One region of the Streptomyces sp. NBC_01017 genome, then DNA from elsewhere that is predicted to be linked to it. Evidence: predicted binding sites of a transcription regulator. Region 1 holds the regulator's gene; the other holds the start of a gene.
What was found. The regulator HspR, encoded in region 1, represses chaperone genes until heat shock. The targets are predictions, from matches to a motif close to TTGAGNNNNNNNNNCTCAA.
Positions count from the first base shown of each region.

Region 2: lon (endopeptidase La) is a predicted target of HspR. The motif match lies at 2,795-2,813, and genes of this name have one in related genera.

Region 1 is NZ_CP108683.1:5,242,911-5,254,925, forward strand. It holds gene clpB (ATP-dependent chaperone ClpB) at 1-1,415, opposite strand, end outside; gene OG331_RS23865 (pyridoxamine 5'-phosphate oxidase family protein) at 1,548-1,961, shown strand; gene OG331_RS23870 (hypothetical protein) at 2,155-2,490, opposite strand; gene OG331_RS23875 (helix-turn-helix transcriptional regulator) at 2,864-3,808, shown strand; gene OG331_RS23880 (LuxR C-terminal-related transcriptional regulator) at 3,865-4,926, opposite strand; gene OG331_RS23885 (sugar ABC transporter substrate-binding protein) at 5,519-6,649, opposite strand; gene OG331_RS23890 (hypothetical protein) at 7,126-7,641, shown strand; gene OG331_RS23895 (hypothetical protein) at 7,747-7,887, shown strand; gene OG331_RS23900 (heat shock protein transcriptional repressor HspR) at 7,958-8,404, opposite strand; gene dnaJ (molecular chaperone DnaJ) at 8,410-9,600, opposite strand; gene grpE (nucleotide exchange factor GrpE) at 9,643-10,287, opposite strand; gene dnaK (molecular chaperone DnaK) at 10,287-12,015, opposite strand, start outside.
Region 2 is NZ_CP108683.1:3,972,871-3,984,885, forward strand. It holds gene OG331_RS17895 (lysozyme) at 1-236, shown strand, start outside; gene lon (endopeptidase La) at 358-2,772, opposite strand; gene OG331_RS17905 (rhomboid-like protein) at 2,958-3,734, opposite strand; gene OG331_RS17910 (spermidine synthase) at 3,929-4,606, shown strand; gene OG331_RS17915 (response regulator transcription factor) at 4,739-5,476, shown strand; gene OG331_RS17920 (ATP-binding protein) at 5,473-6,579, shown strand; gene OG331_RS17925 (multifunctional oxoglutarate decarboxylase/oxoglutarate dehydrogenase thiamine pyrophosphate-binding subunit/dihydrolipoyllysine-residue succinyltransferase subunit) at 6,871-10,674, shown strand; gene OG331_RS17930 (CU044_2847 family protein) at 10,878-11,210, shown strand; gene OG331_RS17935 (DUF6104 family protein) at 11,281-11,463, shown strand.

The DNA of each region.
Region 1 (12,015 bases):
TTCAGGGACTGCTTCTCCTTCTCCCAGCGGGCGGTCAGGCCCCGCAGCTCCTCCTCCTTGTCGGCGAGATCGCGGCGCAGCCGCTCCAAGCGTTCGAGGGAGGCCGCGTCGGTCTCCTTGCTGAGGGCCAGCTCCTCCATCTTCAGCCGGTCCACGGACCGCTGGAGCTCGTCGATCTCGACGGGGGACGAGTCGATCTCCATACGGAGCCGGGAGGCGGCCTCGTCGACGAGGTCGATGGCCTTGTCGGGCAGGAACCGGGAGGTGATGTACCGGTCCGACAGGGTGGCGGCGGCGACCAGGGCGCTGTCCGCGATCTGCACCTTGTGGTGGGCCTCGTAGCGCCCCTTGAGCCCGCGCAGGATCGCGATGGTGTCCTCGACGGTCGGCTCGGCGACCAGCACCTGCTGGAAGCGCCGCTCCAGCGCGGGGTCCTTCTCGATCCGCTCGCGGTACTCGTCGAGGGTGGTGGCGCCGACCATGCGCAGCTCACCGCGGGCGAGCATGGGCTTGAGCATGTTCCCGGCGTCCATGGCGGAGTCCCCGCCGGCACCGGCGCCCACGACGGTGTGCAGTTCGTCGATGAAGGTGATGATCTGCCCGTCGGAGTTCTTGATCTCCGCGAGCACGGTCTTCAGCCGCTCCTCGAACTCACCGCGGTACTTCGCCCCGGCGACCATGGCGCCCAGGTCGAGCGCGACGAGCCGCTTGTTCTTCAGCGACTCCGGCACGTCCCCCTTGACGATGCGCTGGGCGAGCCCTTCCACGACGGCGGTCTTGCCGACGCCGGGCTCGCCGATGAGGACGGGGTTGTTCTTGGTGCGCCGGGAGAGCACCTGCACGACCCGCCGGATCTCCTGGTCCCGCCCGATCACGGGGTCGAGCTTGCCCTCGCGGGCGGCGGCCGTGAAGTCGGTCCCGAACTTCTCCAGCGCCTTGTACTGCCCCTCGGGGTCGGCGGTGGTGACGCGCCGCCCGCCGCGGGCCTTCTGGAAGGCCTCCAGCAGCTTCTTCGCGGTGACCCCCTGCTGGGCGAGCACCTCACCCGCCTGGCCGCCCTTGGCGGCGATGCCGATGAGCAGGTGCTCGGTGGAGAGGTACTCGTCCCCGAGCTCCTTGGCCCGCGCCTGGGCGTCCGCGATCACGGCGAGCAGCTCGCGGTTGGGCTGCGGGGGCGCGACCGTGGACCCGGTCACGCTGGGCAGCGCGGCGAGCGCCTTCTCGGCGCCGGCCCGCACGGAGGCCTGGTCGGCGTCGACGGCCGCCAGCAAGTCGATGATGTTCTCGTTCTCCTGCCCCTGGAGCAGAGCGAGGAGCAGATGGGCGGGCGTGAGGTCCGCATGCCCCTCGGTCAAGGCCCGGTTACTGGCCGCGTTGATCGCGTCCCGGCTCCTGTTGGTCAGCTCGGCTTCCACGTTGGCGTTCTCCTCCTGGCGTCAGCGTCTCCCAGTAACTGACTGAGTCAGCGTACACAAAGTTGAGTCTATTCCACTCAAGGTAGTCCGGGGAGGCTTGGGGCGGCTAGGCGGGGCATAGGGTTCCGGGCCATGGCGGCATACCCCCAGGATCCCGGCGCGCCGGACGCGCCGTACCTCACCTTCTGGCAGGAGAGACACCTGTGCACCCTGACGACCCTTCGCCCGGACCTCACCCCGCATGTCGTACCCGTCGGAGTGACATACGACCCTGAGGCGCGGCTTGCTCGGGTGATCACGAACAAGTCCAGCGCGAAGGTGGGCCACGTCCGGGCCGCCGGCCCGGACGGCGCCCGGGTCGCGGTCTGCCAGGTGGACGGACGGCGGTGGGCGACCCTGGAGGGCCTGGCGCACGTCCACGACGACGCCGAGCGGGTCGCGGAGGCGGTACGCCGGTACGCAGAGCGGTACGGGCGTATGCCGCGGCCCAATCCCGACCGGGTGGTGATCGAGATCGAACTGACGCGGGCGATGGGGCAGGGGTGAGCCCTGGGACGCGACCCAAGGGGGCCTGGTTCCCAGTGGCTGGATACCGGGCGACCGGTTTCGGCCACCGGCGGAACAGGCGGATACGGGGAAATGTCACCCGGAAACTGCAGCGGCGTCACCGTGTTCAGGTCACGGTGACGCCGCTGCGGGGGGAAGCACCTGAGCGATCTGTTACGACGGGGGAATCGCGTCAGGCACTGCGGGGGGTGGCTGAGATGGTCCTTGGCGCCGGGGCTTCCGGCTCCACCAGGCGGTGGTCGCGCTGATCGAGATTGACGAAGATCATTCCGTACCGGATGGCACACCTGACGGGTTGCGGCGCCCCCCGAGGCCGTCGCAGACACCGGTACGCCCGTACGTCCTCGTCGTCGTCCCGCGTGACGACGACCGGTTCTCCGAAGACGGTCACCATCAACGAGTCACCGGAGTGGGGGATCGCGGTGACCAGGTCGATGAAGTGCCAGCCGGACCGGTAGGCGGTGGCCATTTCTCGGCGGAAGGAGCGGTCGTCGGGTGGGATGGTCATGCCGACTCCTGCTCACCGCTGCTCGCCTCGGCGTTGGTCGGCCAGGAACTGTCCTTGGCAATCGTGACAGTCTGTGACCGGGAGGGCCAGCTACTGTCCGCTCGCGAGTCGCTCTTCGATTCCGAGAGGCCCCCCAGGACTCCGAAGGCCACAACGGTGGAGAAGGCGGCGACAAGAATCGAGCGAAGCATTCTGTTCCGCATAGTCGGCTTCGTCCTCACTTGAAGGTCCCCTCTTCCCCCGTCGAGTAAGACGATGGCTCATTCGGGCACTTCATGGCCACACGATCGGTGCATCATGTTCCTGCATGTTCAGGACCCTGGGGGGTGGAGATTTGGTGACGAATCAGACTAAAGCGATACATCCCCATGCGATGACCGAGATGTGCGCGGAAGGTGGCCGACTCTATGCGAACGCGCTGCGCACGGGGCGTATCGCACGCATCGACGTGGAGTCAGCTCCCTGCCTGATGGAGTTCGCTCTGCTCTACCCGGATGCTGACGACCCGAACTGGCTGCGTCCCGTTCCGGCGTCGGTCGCCCTGGCTCAACGGCTCAATCCCATCGAGCGGGAGATCTCCGAGCGCAGGCGGATGTCCGTCGAGCTGGCCGACGCACTCCAGCCATACATGGACCTCAGCGCTCAGGTGACGGGAAGCACGCACTCCATCACTGTCCTGGAGGGCGGGGAGCGGATCAACGCCGCCCTCAATCTGGCCACCGCCCAGTGCCAGACCGAGATGCTCACGGTCCAGCCGAGCAACCGCATCTCGGAGAGCAGCTTGTTGCAGGGCCTGGAGCGGGACCGGCCGCTGATCGAACGCGGAGTGCGGATAAGGACCCTCTACCAGCACACGGTGCGCTACAACCCGGGGAAGCTGGCCTATGTCGCCCAGCTCTCCGACGGCAAGGTGGAGTACCGCACCATCGACGAACTGGTCGAGCGCCTCATCATCTGCGACGAGTCGGTCGCCTTCATCCCCACCCGCGACGACCAGCAGGTGGCCCTGGAGCTGCGCCATCCCGGACTCATCCGCTACCTGATCAAGGTCTTCGAGTTCATGTGGAGCCGCGCGGTACCGCTGACCGAGCACGCGCCCTACGAGACCGCGCCCGACGGCATCACGGAGATCCAGCACTCCATCGCCAAGCTCCTGGTGGAGGGACACGTCGACGAGGCGATCGCCCGCCGGCTGGGCATGAACGTGCGCACCTGCCGGGCCCATATCGCCAAGCTGGCCACCGCGCTGGGCAGCGGGAGCCGCGCCCAACTCGGCTTCCTCATCGCGCAGTCCGGAATCCTCGACAACGACAGCTGAGCGACGGGGACGGGGGGTGGAGCCGTGAGGACGGTTCGGGCTCGGCCCGGCCCGGCTCAGCGGCCGGTCGGGGACTCCTGACCGGGCACCCGGGGCACCCCGGGCACACTGATCACCGCGGCCCCCGACGACGACGCCCGCGAGCGGTCCAGGCCCACCTGGGCGATACGGACGCCGAGTTGTGTACGGCTTGCCGCGCCCAGGGTCTCCGACAGGCGCGCGATGTGCGCCCGGCACGTCCGTACGCTTATCCCCAGCCGCTCCGCGATCACCGCGTCCTGGTGGCCCTCGGCGAGCAGCGCCGCGATGGACTGTTCGCGGTGGGAGATGCCCTCGATGCCGGTGTCGGGCAGGGGCGCGGTCAGCGGGATCGCGAGGCGCCACAGCCGCTCGAAGACCGTGACCAGGTAGTTCACCAGCGCCGGATGCCGCAGCTCCAGCGCCATGGTGCGGTCCGCGTTCGCGGGGACGAAGGCCACCGTGCGGTCGAAGAGGATCAGCCGGTCGATCACCTCGTCCAGCGTGCGGGCCTCGACCGAATCACCCATCAGTTCAAGGTAGTTGAGCAGGCCCTGGCCGTGCCGCGCCACGTGCGTGTACAGGTCGCGCATCCGCACGCCCCGCCCCCGCAGCTCCATGGCCCGGTGCAGCCCCTCCGTCAGCTCGTGCTCGGGACGGATGCCGCCGGGCTGCACGGTCAGCACCTGGCTGGTGCACGCCTGCGTCGCCTCGTCCAGCGCGCCCTGGATGCGTGAGTCACCGTCCAGGACCCGGATCGCCGTGCCCTCGACGCCGGACGCCTGCGGCAGCTGCGGACCGAGCCCGGCGTACCACTCGAACGCCGCCACCGCCGAGCCCACCCGCCGCTGGCTCGCGCTGACCTCGTCGTACACCCCGCGCAGCAGCCGTGTCATGACCTCCTGCGGGGAGGTCGGCACCAGCCAGTCCATGTCGTCGGGGTCGGGATGCAGCAGCGCCAGGTCCAGCAGGCAGGGCACCGGCTCCGCGTCCCGGCGCGACACGCGGCCGCGCCGTACGGCCCGGGAGTACACGCGATCCCCCGCGTCGCACAGTCGGTCGGCACCGTGGGGATGCTCCTCGGTCCCGTGCCCGGCCATCGCCCCATCCACCCCCGGTTCTTGCCTTTCGCCGGCTCGCTCACCTCCGGAGCGCGGTGTCGACCTCTGCCGGGACACCCGGGCCGGGCGTGGCCCTGGTCGACAGGCCCACCGTGCTCGGCCCATCGGGCCTACGGTTCGCTCGCGCTTCCGCAGCGCAACTATGCGCGGACCGGCCGTGCTCCGCAACACGGCTCCCGCCGGGACGGCCGCCGTAAACCACCAGTACGCCCCGGTTTTTCCCGGCCTCCGTCCGTCGAGTTGCAACAAGCTGGGGGTGCCATACCGGCCTTTGCGCTGCGCGCTGCAAACCGCGTCGGCCGGACGCGGGCGCCCGGGCGGCCCGGGCTATGACCGACAGGGGGGGTGCCGTACGCCTTCGAGGGCGGCCGGGGCGGGCGACGTCACACTCGCGAACGCCGACGACGAGCCGCCGTCCTCGGCAGCCCGAACAGCCCGGTCAACCCGAGCAGCCAGTCGAGCGCACTCGCAAAGCGGACCCTCGCCGTCGACGACGGCACCAGGCGCCGGAAAACGAGACAGGGCCCGTCGGAAGACCGACGGACCCTGTCCGGTGAGCCGTGTCTGCGCCCTACTTGGTGAGCCCGGCCTCCGCGCACGCGGCCTTGTACTCGCCCGCGCAGATCTCCGACAGCTCGTAGATCCCGTCGGCGAGGACCGTCTGCTTGACGTTCTTCTTGGTCAGGGCGACCACCGGGACCAGCAGGGCCGGGATGTCCTTGGCGGTCGGGCTGTCGACCTGGTCCTGGGTGAGGGAGTCGAACTGGATGTCCTTGCCCTGGACCTTGGCCACGGCCATCTCCGCGGCGCTCTCGGCCTCCTGCGGGTACGACTTGTACACGCTCATGTACTGCTCGCCGCTCAGGATCCGCTGGACGGCGTCCAGTTCGGCGTCCTGTCCGGTGATCGGCGGCAGATCGGTCACGCCCTGGGCCTGCAGGGCCTTGATGATGCCGCCGGCCATGCCGTCGTTGGCGGAGTAGACGCCCTTGATGTTGTTCGCGCCGATGTCCTTGATCGCCTCGGTCATGTTGGCCTGGGCGTTCTCCGGCTTCCAGTCCTTGGTGTCGTACCTCTTGGCGATGTCCACCGAGCCGTTGAGCTCGGAGAGGGCGCCCGCCTTGAACTGCTTGGCGTTCGGGTCGGTGAGCGACCCGTTCATCATGACGATCTTGTCGGACGAGTCGACGTCCGGACCCATGGCCTCCATGAGGGAGCGGCCCTGCACCTCGCCGACCAGTTCGTTGTCGAAGGAGACGTACGCGTCGATCGGTCCCTCGGCGAGGCGGTCGTAGGCGATGACCGGGATGCCGGCTTCCTTGGCCTTCTGCACGCCGTCGGCTATCGCGTGGGCGTCCACGGCGTCCAGCAGGATCACGTCGACCTGGTCGTTGATCATCTGCTGGAGCTGGCTCGCCTGCTTCTTGGCGTCGGCGTCCGCGTTGCGGTAGTCGACCTGGCCCTGCTTGTCGGTGAGCTCCGCCACCTTGTTCTTGATGATGGGGTAGTCGAACTTGTCGTAGCGCGTGTTCGCCGTCTCCGGCAGCAGCAGCCCCACGGTGACGTCGTCGCCCTTGGTCGGGCTCGCCTCACTGCTGTCCCCGGTGACGCCCAGTGCCCCGCACGCTGCCAGCGAGAGGGTCATCGTGGACGCGGCGGCCACGGCGGTGGCGGTGCGGCGCAGGGGGCGCAAGGGACGCATAGAGGAGCTCACTTCTGGTGCCTTCGGGACACGGGCGCGCCATTGCGCCCAGATGTCTGAAAAGACAACGCGTCGACCGCCCCCAGCGTCAAGCGGAATCACTTAACGAGTGCGCAACACCACGCTCCGCTGATCATGTAAAGACATGGCGAAACATATCGCAACGGCCGTTACACCCCCTCCACCGAACCTGGATCGAACACGCGCCAAGATCCGCACAACCAACCTCATTCGCCACGGGTCCCGTTCAGGACGACTCCCCCGTCGACCCGCACTCGACCAGAGGATCGAACGAACTCAGCCAGACGCACGACCCCCGCAGCGACCTGTAGCTCGCCGGTCTTCAAGCGCCGGCCCTACTGGGTGACGGGTGCGCAGGCCGACGGGACCGAGCCCGTCCCCCCGGGCGACCGGGCAGTGACCGCGCCCGCCACCTGACCGACCCGGGCCCCGACCGACCTGCGAAGATCACCCGCATGACCGTCATCACCGAAACCCTCGTGGAGGACGGCCACTTCGGCACGCTGACCGTCCGGCTGGACACCGAGCGCGGCGAAGTCGTCGTCGAGGGCGCCGCCGTACCGCGGATCGTGCTGAGCCGGTCCGCCGGTACCGAGGCCGAGGAGCACATCCCCGTCGGCACTCGGGCCGGTGACCGGCTCACGCTCACCGTGGACGGCGAGGAGGCTCAGGTGCGCCCGGCGAAGGGGCGGCTGACCCGGCGTTCGTACGCGGTCGACGTCCGGCACGCCGGCCGCGTCTGGCGGCTGCTGCCCGACTCCGTGCCGGACAGCCGCTTCCTGCGCGACGGCCGGCGCCTCGGCGAGTTCACCTCCCAGGGCAACGGAGAGGTCTCGGCCGAGTGGCACGAGGACGCGGCTCCGGAGGCCCTGGACGTGAGCCTCGGCTACGCCCTGGCAGCCGGATTCGGCACGGGGGCACAGCCGATGTGGATGCTGGTCGTGGATGCGATCGGGGATCTGATTCCCTGACGCGGTGGTCGCCTTCGCCGTGGCCCGTACAAGCAATTGGCGGGCCGACCGGTCCCGTTCGGCGACGGTTGATCACTGCCGTCGCCGAACTGGACGAAGGACCGCATGAACCCAGCCAGACGCACGACCGCGGCCACCGCGACCGCCATCGTGCTCGCCACCGCGGGCGGCCTGCTCACCACTCTCGCCGCCCCCGCGTCCGCCGCGGCGACCTGCACGTCACCGGTCTTCTTCGTCGGCCGCTGACGGCATGGGAAAGGGGCCCGGAGGTTCTCAACGAACCTCCGGGCCCCTTCGCGTACGGCCGTGCCGCCGCCTAGTCCTTGGCCTTCTTCGGCCGCCACACCACCAGCGCGCTGGTCTGCTGCACCTCCTGGTACGGCACCAGATCGCGGCGGTACGACGCATGTACCGCCGCCTCGCGCTGCTGCATAGCCGCCGCGGCTCCTTCGACGGCGGCCTGGAGTTCGGCCACCCGGGACTGGAGCGCGGCGACCTGGTTCTCCAGTTCGATGATGCGCTTGATGCCGGCGAGGTTGATGCCCTCGTCCTGCGACAACTGCTGGACGGTGCGCAGCAGTTCGATGTCGCGGGCCGAGTAGCGGCGCCCCCGGCCCGCGGTGCGGTCCGGAGACACCAGGCCCAGGCGGTCGTACTGGCGCAGGGTCTGCGGGTGCAGGCCGGACAGCTGGGCCGCCACCGAGATGACGTAGACCGGGGTCTCCTCGGTCAGTTCATACGGGTTGCGTCGACGACCGTCCATCTGACTCATGCTCCCTTCGCGGCCTGGAACAGCTCCGCCCGCGGGTCCTCATCCGCGGTCGCCTCGCGATACGCCTCAAGTGCGTCACGAGCCTTCCCCGTCAGGTCCTTCGGAACACTCACCTCGACGGTGACCAGAAGGTCGCCGCGGGTGCCGTCCTTGCGGACCGCGCCCTTGCCCCGTGCCCGCATGGTGCGGCCGTTGGGCGTACCGGGCGGCAGTTTCAGGGTGACCGGTGGTCCGCCCAGGGTGGGGACCCTGACCTCGCCGCCGAGGGCCGCCTCCGTGAACGTCACGGGGACGGTCACCGTGAGGTTGTCCTCCTTGCGGCCGAACACCGCGTGCGCGTCGACGTGCACCGTGACGTACAGGTCGCCGGACGGGCCGCCGCGCTCGCCGGGTGCGCCCTTGCCGCGCAGGCGGATGCGCTGGCCGTCCGACACCCCGGCCGGGATGCGGACCTGCATGGTCCTGGACGACTTCGCCCTGCCGCTGCCCTTGCAGTCCATGCAGGGGTGCTCGGCGATCAGCCCGCGCCCCTTGCAGTCCGGGCACGGGTCGGTGAGGGAGAAGCCACCGCCCGAGCCCCGCGCCACCTGGCCGGTACCGACACAGGTCGGGCACACCCGCGGCGTGCCGTTCTTGTCGCCGGTGCCCGCGCAGGCCTTGCACGGTGACTGCGAGGACATCCGCAGCGGGACCGTCGCACCCTCGATCGCCTCGGTGAAGCTGAGGTTGACCTCGGTGTCGATGTCCTGGCCGCGCCGGGGCTGGGTACGGGTCGTCCCCGTGCCGCCACGGTTGAACAGGCCCCCGAAGACGTCCCCGAGTCCGCCGCCGAAGCCGCCGGCTCCGCCTTGGCCGCCGCCGCCCTGGGCGCCGCCTCCGAAGAGGTCGCCCAGGTCGAAGTTGAAGTTGCCGCCGCCCGCGCCGCCCGGCCCCGGGCGGAAGCCGCCGTTGCCGAACAGGGCGCGAGCCTCGTCGTACTCCCTGCGCTTCTTGGGGTCACCGAGGACGTCGTTCGCCTCGGAGATCTCCTTGAAGCGGTCCTCCGCCTTGGCGTTGCCCTTGTTGGCGTCCGGATGGTTCTCGCGGGCGAGCTTCCGGTACGCCTTCTTGATCTCGGCCTCGGTGGCGTCCTTGGGGACGCCGAGGACCTTGTAGTAGTCCTTCTCGATGAAGTCCTTGGTGCTCATCCTCGACGTACCCCCTTCCCGTAGTACCTCGTCAGTTCAACGTCAGCCCTCGTCCGGGCCACCGCTCTCCTTGTCGTCGGCCGCCTCGGCAGACTCCTCCTTGACCGCCTGCGCGCCCGGCTGGGGCTCGGCGACGGCCACCCGCGCGGGGCGGATGGTGCGCTCGCCGATGCGATACCCGGGCTGCAGGATCGCCACGCAGGTCGTCTCGGTGACGTCCGGCGCGTAGGAGTGCATCAGGGCCTCGTGGATCGTCGGGTCGAAGGGCTCGCCCTCCTTGCCGAACGCCTGCAGTCCCATCTTCGCCGCGACGGTCTCCAGCGACTCCGCGACGGACTTGAATCCGCCGACGAGTTCGCCGTGTTCACGCGCGCGGCCGATGTCGTCGATCACGGGCAGGAGCTCGGTCAGGAGGTTCGCGATGGCGATCTCCTTGACCGTGATCCGGTCCCGCTCCACGCGGCGGCGGTAGTTCTGGTACTCGGCCTGGAGCCGCTGGAGGTCCGCCGTGCGCTCGCCGAGCGCCGTACGCACCTGGTCCAGCTGGGCCACCAGGCCCGGGTCTGCTGCTCCGTCCCCGGCCGGGGCCGCCCCTTCCTGAGGGACGGCCTTCGACTCGGCGTCGTCAGGGGTGGCGCCGGAGGGGACGTCGGGCTTCTCCTCGAAGCCCGGGGTCTCCTCCGTCATTACGCGGCACCGTCCTTGCGCTCGTCGTCCACGATCTCGGCGTCGACGACGTCGTCGTCAGCGGCCTTGCCGCCCGGGGCAGCGCCCTCGGGACCGCCGCCGGCGGCGCCCTGCGTGGCCTGGGCGTCGGCGTACATGGCCTGGCCGACCTTCTGGGAGACCGCGGCGACCTTCTCGGTGGCGGTGCGGATCTCTGCGGTGTCCTCGCCCTTGAGCGCGGTCTTCAGCTCCTCGACGGCGGCCTCGACCTCGGTCTTGACCTCGCCGGGGACCTTGTCCTCGTTGTCCTTGAGGAACTTCTCCGTCTGGTAGACGAGCTGCTCGCCCTGGTTGCGGGACTCGGCGGCCTCGCGGCGGGCGTGGTCCTCCTCCGCGTACTTCTCGGCCTCTTCGCGCATCCGGTTGACCTCGTCCTTCGGCAGCGAGGAGCCACCGGTGACGGTCATCTTCTGCTCCTTGCCCGTGCCGAGGTCCTTCGCGGTCACGTGCATGATGCCGTTGGCGTCGATGTCGAAGGCGACCTCGATCTGCGGGACACCGCGCGGGGCCGGCGGAAGGCCCGTGAGCTCGAACATTCCGAGCTTCTTGTTGTACGCCGCGATCTCGCGCTCGCCCTGGTAGACCTGGATCTGCACGGACGGCTGGTTGTCCTCGGCCGTCGTGAAGATCTCGGACCGCTTGGTCGGGATCGTGGTGTTGCGCTCGATGAGCTTGGTCATGATGCCGCCCTTGGTCTCGATACCGAGGGACAGCGGGGTCACGTCGAGGAGCAGGACGTCCTTGACCTCACCCTTGAGGACACCGGCCTGCAGGGCGGCGCCGATGGCGACGACCTCGTCCGGGTTGACGCCCTTGTTGGCGTCCTTGCCGCCGGTCAGCTCGCGGACGAGCTCGGCGACGGCGGGCATACGGGTGGAGCCACCGACGAGGACGACGTGGTCGATCTCGTTGATGGAGACGCCGGCGTCCTTCATGACGTTGAAGAACGGGGTCTTGCAGCGCTCCAGGAGGTCCGCGGTCAGCTGCTGGAACTGAGCCCGGGTGAGCTTCTCGTCCAGGTGCAGCGGGCCCTCGGCGGAGGCGGTGATGTAGGGCAGGTTGATCGAGGTCTCGGTGGACGAGGACAGCTCGATCTTGGCCTTCTCGGCAGCCTCACGCAGACGCTGGAGGGCCATCTTGTCCTTGGCGAGGTCCACGCCGTGACCGGACTTGAACTGCTGCACCAGGTAGTCGACGACGCGCTGGTCCCAGTCGTCGCCGCCGAGGTGGTTGTCACCGTTGGTGGCCTTCACCTCGACGACGCCGTCGCCGATCTCCAGGAGGGACACGTCGAAGGTGCCGCCACCGAGGTCGAAGACGAGGATCGTCTGGTCGTCCTTGTCGAGGCCGTACGCCAGCGCGGCCGCGGTGGGCTCGTTGACGATGCGAAGGACGTTCAGACCGGCGATCTCGCCGGCCTCCTTCGTCGCCTGGCGCTCGGAGTCGTTGAAGTACGCCGGGACGGTGATGACCGCGTCGGTCACCTTCTCGCCCAGGTAGGACTCGGCGTCCCGCTTCAGCTTCTGCAGGATGAAGGCGGACATCTGCTGCGGGTTGAAGGGCTTCCCGTCGAGCTCCGTCTTCCAGTCGGTGCCCATGTGGCGCTTCACGGACCTGATGGTCCGGTCCACGTTGGTGACCGCCTGACGCTTGGCGACCTCGCCGACCAGCACTTCGCCGTTCTTCGCG
Region 2 (12,015 bases), 1.3 Mb from region 1:
GCGCCCCCGTCATCTACACGGCCACCAGCTGGTGGAAGCAGTGCACCGGCAACCACAGCGGCTTCGCCTCCGCCAATCCCCTGTGGATCGCGCGGTACGCCGCCGCCGTGGGCGAACTCCCGGCCGGCTGGAGCTACTACACCATGTGGCAGTACACGTCCTCCGGGCCGACCGTCGGCGACCACAACAGGTTCAACGGGGCGCTGGACCGCCTCCAGGCCCTGGCCGACGGCTGACCCGCACCCACACCTGAATCCGTATCCGCATCGGCATCGGCATCGGCATCGGCATCCACCTACGGCGAAGGCCCGGGCCTCCCTCACGGGAACCCGGGCCTTGCCCATCCGGTCGCGCCCGTCACGCCGCGACCGGAACCTCCGGCGCCGCGCCGTTGGTGGCCGGCGACAGCGCCAGTTCCAGGACCTGGCGGACGTCGGTCACGGCGTGGACGTCGAGCTTGTCCAGCACCTCGGCCGGGACGTCGTCCAGGTCGGCCTCGTTGCGCTTGGGGATGATCACCGTGGTGACCCCGGCGCGGTGCGCCGCCAGCAGCTTCTGCTTCACGCCACCGATCGGCAGTACCCGGCCCGTCAGCGAGACCTCGCCCGTCATCGCCACGTCCGTGCGGACCAGCCGGCCGGACAGGAGCGACGCCAGCGCCGTCGTCATCGTGATGCCGGCGCTCGGGCCGTCCTTGGGGACCGCGCCCGCCGGGAAGTGGATGTGCACGCCCCGGTCCTTGAGGTCGGCGACCGGGAGCTCCAGTTCCGCGCCGCGTGAGCGGAGGAAGGACAGGGCGATCTGTGCGCTCTCCTTCATCACGTCACCCAGCTGGCCGGTCAGGGTCAGCCCCGCCGCGCCCGTCTCCGGGTCGGCCAGCGACGCCTCGACGAACAGCACGTCACCGCCGGCGCCCGTCACCGCCAGCCCGGTCGCCACGCCCGGCACGGCCGTACGGCGCTCCGCCGGGTCCTGGGCGGACTCGGGCACGTGGTGCGGCCGCCCGATCAGGCCGCGCAGGTCGCCGTCGAGGACGGTGAACGGCAGCTCCCGCTCGCCCAGTTCGTGCTGTGCCGCCACCTTGCGCAGCAGCCTCGCGATGGACCGCTCCAGGTTGCGGACGCCCGCCTCGCGCGTGTACTCGCCGGCGAGCTTGCGCAGGGCGCCCTCGTCGAGGGCCACCTCGTCCTTGTTCAGGCCGGCCCGCTCCAGCTGACGCGGAAGCAGGTGGTCACGGGCGATGACGATCTTCTCGTCCTCGGTGTAGCCGTCGAGGCGGACCAGCTCCATACGGTCGAGCAGGGCCTCCGGGATGGCCTCCAGGACGTTGGCGGTGGCGAGGAAGACCACGTCCGACAGGTCCAGTTCCACTTCCAGGTAGTGGTCGCGGAAGGTGTGGTTCTGGGCCGGGTCCAGGACCTCCAGCAGGGCGGCCGCCGGGTCGCCCCGGAAGTCGGACCCCACCTTGTCGATCTCGTCGAGCAGCACCACCGGGTTCATCGACCCGGCCTCCTTGATGGCCCGCACGATCCGGCCGGGCAGCGCGCCGACGTACGTACGCCGGTGGCCGCGGATCTCCGCCTCGTCCCGTACGCCGCCCAGGGCGACGCGGACGAACTTGCGGCCCATGGCGTGCGCGACGGATTCGCCGAGCGAGGTCTTGCCGACGCCGGGCGGGCCGACCAGCGCCAGCACGGCACCGCCACGCCGGCCGCCGACGACACCCAGGCCGCGGTCGGTACGGCGCTTGCGCACCGCGAGGTACTCGGTGATCCGCTCCTTCACGTCCTCCAGGCCGGCGTGCTCGGCGTCGAGGATCTCCTTGGCGCCGAGGATGTCGTACGCGTCCTCGGTCCGCTCGTTCCACGGCAGTTCGAGCACGGTGTCGAGCCAGGTCCGGATCCACGAGCCCTCGGGCGACTGGTCGGAGGACCGCTCCAGCTTGTCGACCTCCTTGAGGGCGGCCTCGCGGACGTTCTCGGGGAGGTCGGCGGCCTCGACGCGGGCGCGGTAGTCGTCGGACTCCTCGCCGTCCTGCTCGCCGTTGATCTCACGCAGTTCCTTGCGTACGGCCTCCAGCTGACGGCGCAGCAGGAACTCGCGCTGCTGCTTGTCGACGCCCTCCTGGACGTCCTTGGCGATGGTCTCGGCGACGTCCTGCTCGGCGAGGTGGTCGCGCAGCTGCTGGGTGGCGAGCTTGAGGCGGGCGACCGGGTCGGCGGTCTCCAGGAGCTCCACCTTCTGCTCGGTGCTCAGGAAGGGCGAGTAACCGGAGTTGTCGGCGAGGGCGGAGACGTCGTCGATGGCCTGGACGCGGTCGACGACCTGCCAGGCGCCGCGCTTGCGCAGCCAGGCGGTGGCGAGGGCCTTGTACTCCTTCACCAGGTCGGCGACCTGTCCGGGCAGCGGGTCGGGCACGCTCTCGTCGAGGCGGGTCCCCTCGACCCACAGGGCCGCACCAGGTCCGGTCGTCCCGGCGCCGATCTTCACACGGCCGCGACCGCGGATCAGGGCGCCCGGGTCGCCGTCGGCCAGCCGGCCGACCTGCTCGACGGTGCCGAGCACACCGGTGCCCGCGTACGTCCCGTCGATGCGTGGCACCAGCAGCACCCGTGGCTTTCCTGGCTGTGACCTCGCGGCGGCCTGTGCGGCCTCGACCGCGGCGCGTACGTCGGCGTCGTTCAGGTCCAGCGGGACCACCATTCCGGGCAGCACCACCTCGTCGTCGAGCGGCAGCACGGGCAGGGTGAGCGGTGTGGACGTCGAAGCCATGATCTCCCCTTCGGCAGTCAAGTTGAGTTATGCCGACTCAATGCACGGGGCGCTTCGAATGTTCCCCCGCCTCCGTTCGCTGTGAGCGATCACTTACGCCACAGGCTGTGACCTCGACTTTCATCAATAACGGTGGCCGGGGTCTGATCCTTCCCGCACCGCCCCCGTCCCCGTCCCCGGCCTCGTCAGCGGCCCGCGCCGCGCACGACCGGCCACATCGCGATCCCGATGGCCAGGGCGATCAGGTGCCCCCAATCGGTCAGCGGGTCCGTCAGATGGACGAGGCCCTGGAGCAGCATCCCGCCGAACAGCACCAGCACCGGCCACCGCAGCCACGGCCGCAGCAGCCCGCTCAGCGCGCCGACGCCCGTGGCGACGCCGAAGCTGATGCCGTAGTCGAGGCGGTGCAGCGAGCTGCCGGGCAGGTGGCCGGCCAGCACGGCGAGCCCCACCGGGACCTCGGTCGCGAGGGTGGCCAGGACGTGCCCGGTCAGGAAGACGACGGCCGTCCGCATGCCGCCGATCCGTCGCTCCAGCGCGGTGAGCACCAGCAGGAAGGCGAGCGTGTACGGCGCCACGAACCCGCCCGCGACCCACAGCGCGCTGGCGAGCAGCACTGTCACGGGCGTCCCCACGAGGTGCGCCACGTCGGTGCTGGAGCCCTGGTGCAGGACGTGGACGAGGGCGGGGCCCGCGTACGTGGCGACGAGCGAGGTGACGGCCAGTACGGCGGCGTAGGCGAAGGTGAACGGCGTGCCGGCGGGCGTGGGGAGTAGCCGCCAGGGTGGGCCGGGGCGGGGCAGGGGCGCGGAGGGCTGCGCCGTAGCGGCGCTCGGCGCCGTCGCGCCCAGTGGCCCGCGCTGCCGCGGCATCCCGTCCAGCAGCTCGGCCGCCTCGGGCAGGTCCGCCTCACCGGGCACGGGTGCCGGGCCCGGCACGCCCCCGGCCGCGGTCCGTTCCAAGGTGAGGCGCTCCTTCCGTTTCCCCCACCCTTCGCCCGCGACCCACCCACGTCTGTGACCGGCGCCACAAGAAGGCCGATTCTCAGCAACCTCTCAACAAGCCCCCAGGCCCGTTCCCCCCATCGAGGGACCCTCTCGCCACTCGCCCCTGGAAAGAACTTTCAGCCCTCCAGGGGGCCTGCCAGGATGGCCCGATGCCCACTTCGTACGACATCCCCGAAGTCCTGGACCGTCGCGAGGGCCCGCACGGTGAGGTCGTGCTGCGGCGGCACGGTGACCTGCTCCAGATCATCGCGAACGGCTGCTTCCTGATGGACACCTCCGACGGCCGCTCGGAACGGCTGCTCGTCGACGCGGCGCTCGGCGCGCTGCACGGGCGCCCGCGGCCCGACGTGCTGATCGGCGGGCTCGGCGTCGGGTTCTCGCTCGCACATGCCGCGGCCGATCCGCGCCCGGGAAGGATCACCGTCGTCGAGCGCGAGCGCGCGATTATCGACTGGCATCTCGACGGCCCGTTGTCCGACTTCTCCGCCCCGGCCCTCGCGGACCCGCGCACGGAGATTCTGGAAACGGATCTCGTGTCACACGTACATGAGACTTCCGCCACGTATGACGCACTGTGTCTCGACATCGACAACGGCCCCGGCTGGACTGTCACCGAGGGCAACGACAGCCTCTACTCACCGGCCGGACTGGCAGGCTGCGCAGGGGCGTTGAGGCCCGGTGGGGTGCTTGCCGTATGGTCCGCACAGCCATCACCGGAATTCGAAGAAACCTTGTGTAATGCCGGATTCCAACAGGTGCGTACCGAAGAGATCCCCGTTGCCCGGGGCGTTCCGGACGTCGTACACCTCGCCGTACGACCTGGATAGCCGTGGCGCGGTGACTCCCCGTACTCTGCTCACCTGACGCGGATCATTCAAGCGTCAATCGCAAGCATGAGCAGGCATAGCCAGTTAGCGGGATCACCCCACGGATTCCGGAAAGCAACTTTGGGGCGGGCGATGGAGCAGACACACACCTCCCACAACGGCACGGCGGCAACCCCGGGCGCTCAGCGCCGGGTCCTCGTGGTCGAGGACGATCCGACCATCGTGGACGCCATCGCGGCCCGCCTGCGCGCCGAGGGTTTCCTCGTGCAGACCGCGGGCGACGGTCCGGCGGCGGTCGACACGGCCGAGGCCTGGCAGCCCGACCTGCTGATCCTCGACATCATGCTGCCGGGCTTCGACGGCCTGGAGGTATGCCGCCGAGTGCAGGCCCAGCGGCCGGTGCCGGTGCTGATGCTGACCGCGCGGGACGACGAGACCGACATGCTGGTCGGGCTCGGCGTCGGCGCCGACGACTACATGACCAAGCCGTTCTCGATGCGGGAGCTGGCGGCACGCGTGCACGTGCTGCTGCGCCGCGTCGAGCGCGCCGCGCTGGCCGCCACGACCCCGCGGTCGGGCATCCTGCGGCTCGGCGAGCTGGAGATCGACCACGCGCAGCGGCGGGTGCGGGTGCGCAGTGAGGACGTTCATCTCACGCCCACCGAGTTCGACCTCCTGGTGTGCCTGGCGAACACCCCGCGCGCGGTGCTCTCCCGTGAGCAGCTGCTCGCCGAGGTGTGGGACTGGGCGGACGCGTCCGGCACCCGCACGGTCGACAGCCACATCAAGGCGCTGCGCCGGAAGATCGGCGCCGAGCGGATCCGTACGGTGCACGGCGTGGGCTACGCCCTGGAGACACCCACGCCATGAGCGACGGACCGGCCGCACGGAGAAGCCCCGGCGAGCCCTGGGGCGGCGTACGTCCGTTCTCGATCAAGACCAAGCTGGGCGCGCTGGTCATCATCGCGGTGCTGATCACCACGGGCCTGTCGATGATCGCGGTGCGCACGCAGACGGAGCTGCGCTTCATCACGGTCTTCTCGATGATCGCCACACTGCTCATTACGCAGTTCGTGGCCCATTCGCTCACCGCGCCGCTGGACGAGATGAACGCGGTGGCCCGGTCCATCTCGCACGGCGACTACACCCGCCGGGTGCGTGAGAACCGCCGCGACGAGCTGGGCGACCTGGCCGGGACGATCAACCTCATGGCCGACGAGCTGGAGGCCCAGGACCAGCAGCGCAAGGAGCTGGTGGCGAACGTCTCGCACGAGCTGCGCACCCCGATCGCGGGCCTGCGGGCCGTCCTGGAGAACGTGGTCGACGGCATCGCCGAGGCCGACCCCGAGACCATGCGCACCGCGCTGAAGCAGACCGAGCGGCTCGGCCGGCTCGTGGAGACGCTCCTGGACCTGTCCCGCCTGGACAACGGCGTCGTACCGCTGCGCATGCGGCGCTTCGAGGTGTGGCCGTACCTGTCCGGTGTGCTGAAGGAGGCCAACATGGTGTCCTCCGCGCGCGGGGGCATGGCGTCGGGCTCCGGCAGCCACACCCGTACGGACGTCCATCTGCACCTCGACGTCTCCCCGCCGGAGCTGACGGCGCACGCCGACCCCGAGCGCATCCACCAGGTCGTCGCCAACCTCATCGACAACGCGATCAAGCACAGCCCGCCGCACGGCCGCGTGACGGTCAAGGCGCGGCGCGGGGCGCAGCCGGAGTCGCTGGTGCTGGAGGTCCTGGACGAGGGGCCGGGGATTCCGAAGTCGGACTGGCACAGGGTCTTCGAGCGTTTCAACCGCGGCGCCGTCCGCCGGCCGCACGGGCCGGGCAGCGACGGCGGTACGGGTCTGGGGCTGGCGATCGCGCGCTGGGCCGTCGATCTGCACGGCGGCCGGATCGGGGTGGCCGAATCCGAGCGGGGTTGCCGGATTCTTGTCACACTTCCCGGGCAGCCTTCCGAACCAAGTTGACGTAAAGTTCGAAGCGGAGCACCAAGATCCACGTGCGTCCTGGCTGACGGACACGTGTGATCAGGTACGGACCTGCGCTTTGTACGCGCCAGGTCGAGATCCTGTCGTCCCATCTGCGGTCATCCGAAGCGGAACCACGCTTGTTTCCCGCCATTTCCAGGCCCGAAACACGCTTTCCGATGTGACTTACACGACGATGACCTTGCTCAGCCTGACCTTCTCGGCCATGGAGGCGTAGCCTTTATTCCCGCTGTCCATCACCTTGTGAAGCGGAAGAGGGCGGTTGCCGCCGTGTCGCCACAGTCCCCCAGTAACTCGAGCATCTCGACCGACACCGACCAAGCGGGCAAGAACCCCGCGGCCGCGTTCGGGCCGAACGAGTGGCTCGTCGACGAGATCTATCAGCAGTACCTCCAGGACCCGAATTCGGTAGACCGTGCCTGGTGGGACTTCTTCGCCGACTACAAGCCGGGAGCGCCTGCCGCCTCGGCTCCGGCGGGTACCGCGGCCGCGGGGGCCGCGGGAACCACCAGCCCGGCTCCCGCCGCCCCGGCTGCTCCGGCCGCCCCGTCGGTCCCCGCGCCGGCCCCCGCGGCCGCCCCGAAGCCCGCTGCCGCAGCGCCCGCCGCCGCGGCCCCGGCTCCGGCTGCCGCGAAGCCCGCCGCGCCCGCCCCGGCCGCGAAGCCCGCTCAGCCGAAGAAGGCCGAGCCCGCCGCCGCTGCCGCCGACGGTCCGGAGTTCGTGACGCTGCGCGGCCCGTCCGCCGCGGTCGCGAAGAACATGAACGCCTCGCTGGAGCTGCCGACCGCCACCTCGGTCCGCGCGGTCCCGGTGAAGCTGCTCTTCGACAACCGCATCGTCATCAACAACCACCTCAAGCGCGCCCGGGGCGGGAAGATCTCCTTCACGCACCTGATCGGCTACGCGATGGTGCAGGCCATCAAGGCCATGCCGTCGATGAACTACGCGTTCGGCGAAAAGGACGGCAAGCCGACGCTGATCAAGCCGGCGCACGTCAACCTCGGTCTCGCCATCGACCTGGTCAAGCCGAACGGCGACCGCCAGCTCGTCGTCGCGGCGATCAAGAAGGCCGAGACGCTGAACTTCTTCGAGTTCTGGCAGGCCTACGAGGACATCGTCCGCCGCGCCCGCGACGGCAAGCTGACGATGGACGACTTCTCCGGCGTCACGGTCTCCCTGACCAACCCGGGCGGCCTCGGCACGGTCCACTCCGTGCCGCGTCTGATGCCCGGCCAGTCGGTCATCATGGGCGTCGGCTCCATGGACTACCCGGCGGAGTTCCAGGGCACCTCCCAGGACACCCTGAACAAGCTCGGCATCTCGAAGGTCATGACGCTCACGTCGACCTACGACCACCGGGTCATCCAGGGCGCCGCCTCCGGCGAGTTCCTCCGCCAGGTCGCGAACCTCCTTCTCGGCGAGAACAACTTCTACGACGAGATCTTCGAGTCGCTGCGCATCCCCTACGAGCCGGTCCGCTGGCTCAAGGACATCGACGCGTCCCACGACGACGACGTCACGAAGGCCGCCCGTGTCTTCGAGCTGATCCACTCCTACCGGGTCCGCGGCCACGTCATGGCCGACACCGACCCGCTGGAGTACCAGCAGCGCAAGCACCCCGACCTGGACATCACCGAGCACGGCCTCACGCTCTGGGACCTGGAGCGCGAGTTCGCGGTCGGCGGCTTCTCCGGCAAGTCCCTGATGAAGCTGCGCGACATCCTCGGCGTGCTGCGCGACTCGTACTGCCGCACCACCGGCATCGAGTTCATGCACATCCAGGACCCCAAGCAGCGCAAGTGGATCCAGGACCGCATCGAGCGCCCGCACACCAAGCCGGAGCGCGAGGAGCAGCTGCGCATCCTGCGCCGACTGAACGCGGCGGAGGCCTTCGAGACCTTCCTGCAGACGAAGTACGTCGGCCAGAAGCGCTTCAGCCTGGAGGGCGGCGAGTCCGTCATCCCGCTGCTGGACGCGGTCCTCGACTCGGCCGCCGAGTCGCGCCTGGACGAGGTCGTCATCGGCATGGCCCACCGAGGCCGGCTGAACGTGCTCGCGAACATCGTCGGCAAGTCGTACGCGCAGATCTTCCGCGAGTTCGAGGGCAACCTCGACCCGAAGTCGATGCACGGCTCCGGCGACGTGAAGTACCACCTGGGCGCCGAGGGCACCTTCACGGGCCTGGACGGCGAGCAGATCAAGGTCTCGCTCACCGCGAACCCCTCCCACCTGGAGGCGGTCGACCCGGTCCTGGAGGGCGTCGCGCGCGCCAAGCAGGACATCATCAACAAGGGCGGCACGGACTTCACGGTCCTGCCCGTCGCCCTGCACGGTGACGCGGCCTTCGCGGGCCAGGGTGTCGTGGCCGAGACGCTCAACATGTCTCAGCTGCGCGGCTACCGCACCGGCGGCACGGTCCACATCGTCATCAACAACCAGGTCGGCTTCACGGCGGCGCCCGAGTCCTCGCGCTCCTCCATGTACTCGACCGACGTGGCCCGGATGATCGAGGCCCCGATCTTCCACGTCAACGGCGACGACCCCGAGGCGGTCGTCCGCGTTGCCCGCCTGGCCTTCGAGTTCCGCCAGGCGTTCAACAAGGACGTCGTGATCGACCTCATCTGCTACCGCCGCCGCGGTCACAACGAGTCGGACAACCCGGCCTTCACCCAGCCGCTGATGTACGACCTGATCGACAAGAAGCGCTCGGTGCGCAAGCTCTACACCGAGTCCCTCATCGGTCGCGGCGACATCACCCTGGAAGAGGCCGAGCAGGCCCTGCAGGACTACCAGGGCCAGCTGGAGAAGGTCTTCACGGAGGTCCGCGAGGCCACCTCGCAGCCAGCCGCCGTGGAGCCCTCGGACCCGCAGGCCGAGTTCCCGGTCGCCGTCACCACGGCGGTCACCGCGGAGGTCGTCAAGCGGATCGCCGAGTCCCAGGTCAACATCCCCGACCACATCACCGTCCACCCGCGTCTGCTGCCGCAGCTGCAGCGCCGGGCGTCGATGGTCGAGGACGGCACCATCGACTGGGGCATGGGCGAGACCCTCGCGATCGGCTCCCTCCTGCTGGAGGGCGTCCCGGTCCGCCTCGCCGGCCAGGACTCGCAGCGCGGTACGTTCGGCCAGCGCCACGCGGTCATCATCGACCGCGAGACGGGCGAGGAGTACACGCCGCTGCAGTACCTCTCCGAGGAGCAGTCACGGCTGAACGTCTACAACTCGCTGCTGTCCGAGTACGCGGCCATGGGCTTCGAGTACGGCTACTCGCTCGCCCGCCCCGACGCGCTCGTGCTGTGGGAGGCGCAGTTCGGCGACTTCGTCAACGGCGCCCAGACGGTCGTGGACGAGTTCATCTCGTCGGCCGAGCAGAAGTGGGCCCAGACGTCCGGCGTCGTCCTGCTCCTGCCGCACGGCTACGAGGGCCAGGGCCCGGACCACTCGTCCGCCCGCCCGGAGCGGTTCCTGCAGATGTGCGCGCAGAACAACATGACGGTCGCGATGCCGACGTCCCCGTCGAACTACTTCCACCTCCTGCGGTGGCAGTCGCACAACCCGCACCACAAGCCGCTGGTCGTCTTCACCCCGAAGTCGATGCTGCGTCTGAAGGCCGCCGCCTCCAAGGCGGAGGAGTTCACGACCGGGCAGTTCCAGCCGGTCATCGGCGACGCGTCGGTCGACCCTGCCGCGGTCAAGAAGGTCGTCTTCTGCGCCGGCAAGGTCTACTACGACATCGAGGCCGAGCGGAAGAAGCGCGGCGTCACGGACACGGCGATCATCCGCATCGAGCGCCTGTACCCGCTGCCGGGTGCCGAGCTCCAGGCCGAGATCGCCAAGTACCCGAACGCCGAGAAGTACCTGTGGGCCCAGGAGGAGCCGGCGAACCAGGGTGCCTGGCCGTTCATCGCGCTCAACCTGATCGACCACCTGGACCTGGCGGTCGGCGCCGATGTCCCGCACGGCGAGCGCCTGCGTCGCATCTCGCGTCCGCACGGCTCGTCCCCGGCTGTCGGTTCCGCCAAGCGGCACCAGGCCGAGCAGGAGCAGCTGGTGCGTGAGGTGTTCGAGGCCTGAGCCCCGGAGGCCCGACCCGCTGAACGGTCTGTTCGCAAGGCCCGGCTCCGAGTCCGCGTGACTCGGAGCCGGGCCTTTGGGCGTTTGCGGCCAACTGACACGCCGAGCCACTAAGTTGAGCCGTGGATTGAGCCGTGGACGGAGAAGCACGGACACACCGAACCACCCGGCCGCCTGGCCGGTCATGACACACGGGGGGACGAATGGCCGAGCTGCTGCGGATCGCCATGGACGACGAGGACGGCTCCGCACAACTGGTCGTGGAGGTCGAGGACGACGAGCCCGGCATGGTCCGCGCCTCACGCGTCGGCGACCGTATGCGCGAGGCCTCCGTCTCCCTGGAGGAGGCCCTCGCTCCCATCCGACGCGCCGCGGAAGCAACCCTGCGCACCTTCCAGGCGGCCCAGCCCACCACGGTGGAGCTGGAGTTCGGCGTGAAGCTGAACGCCAGCGCGGGGGCCGTGCTGACGAAGGCGGGGGTCGAGGGGCACATCGTCGTCAAGCTGGGCTGGGAGAAGAACGACTCCGGCGCATGAGTCGCGCAGCCGCCGGCCGGTCCGTACTCCCACACACACGCGCGTGCCGGGCACGACATATCCTCACTGCATGTACTTCACCGACCGAGGCATCGAAGAACTGGAGAAGCGGCGCGGCGAGGAGGAGATCACCTTCGAGTGGCTGGCCGAGCAGCTGCGCACCTTCGTCGACCTGAACCCCGACTTCGAGGTACCGGTGGAGCGGCTGGCGACTTGGCTGGCCCGGCTCGACGACGAGGACGACGACGTCTAGACGCCGAGCAGGGGGTCGGTCGGCCGTCTGGACGTGAGCGGGCCGTTTTGCGGGCCCCCCGGCGGATGCCCTCCTGCTCGGGCGCTCTGATGCGGGGCGCCTTTCGCGTCTTGCGGCCGCCCGAGCGGGGCCGGTCGCGGGGCGCCCGCACCCCGCAGTACGGCTGCCGGACAGCGGCTGCCGACGGCTTCGGATAGCCCTCAGTCGAGTGGCCGCACCACTGCCGTGGGCCCTCCTCCCGGCGGTGCCCAACACCGCCGCCTTTCTTCTCCCGCTCCCGCCGAACCGACGCCGCCGCGCGCTGCTCGCACCACCGCCGTGGATGCCGCCTCCCAACGGCCGGACCAGCGTCGCCCTGCTAGATCCAGCCACCGGCGCCGAGCCGAACCACCGCCTCCCGGACGTCGTACGACCGCCGTGGACGCCTCCTCGCCGCGACCGGACCAACCGTCAGCCTCCCCGATCGAGCAGCCGACAACGCCGAGCCGAACCACCCCCTCCCGGGGACCTCCCAGAGCCGCCACAGCCCCTACGGCGCCGGCCGGACACCGT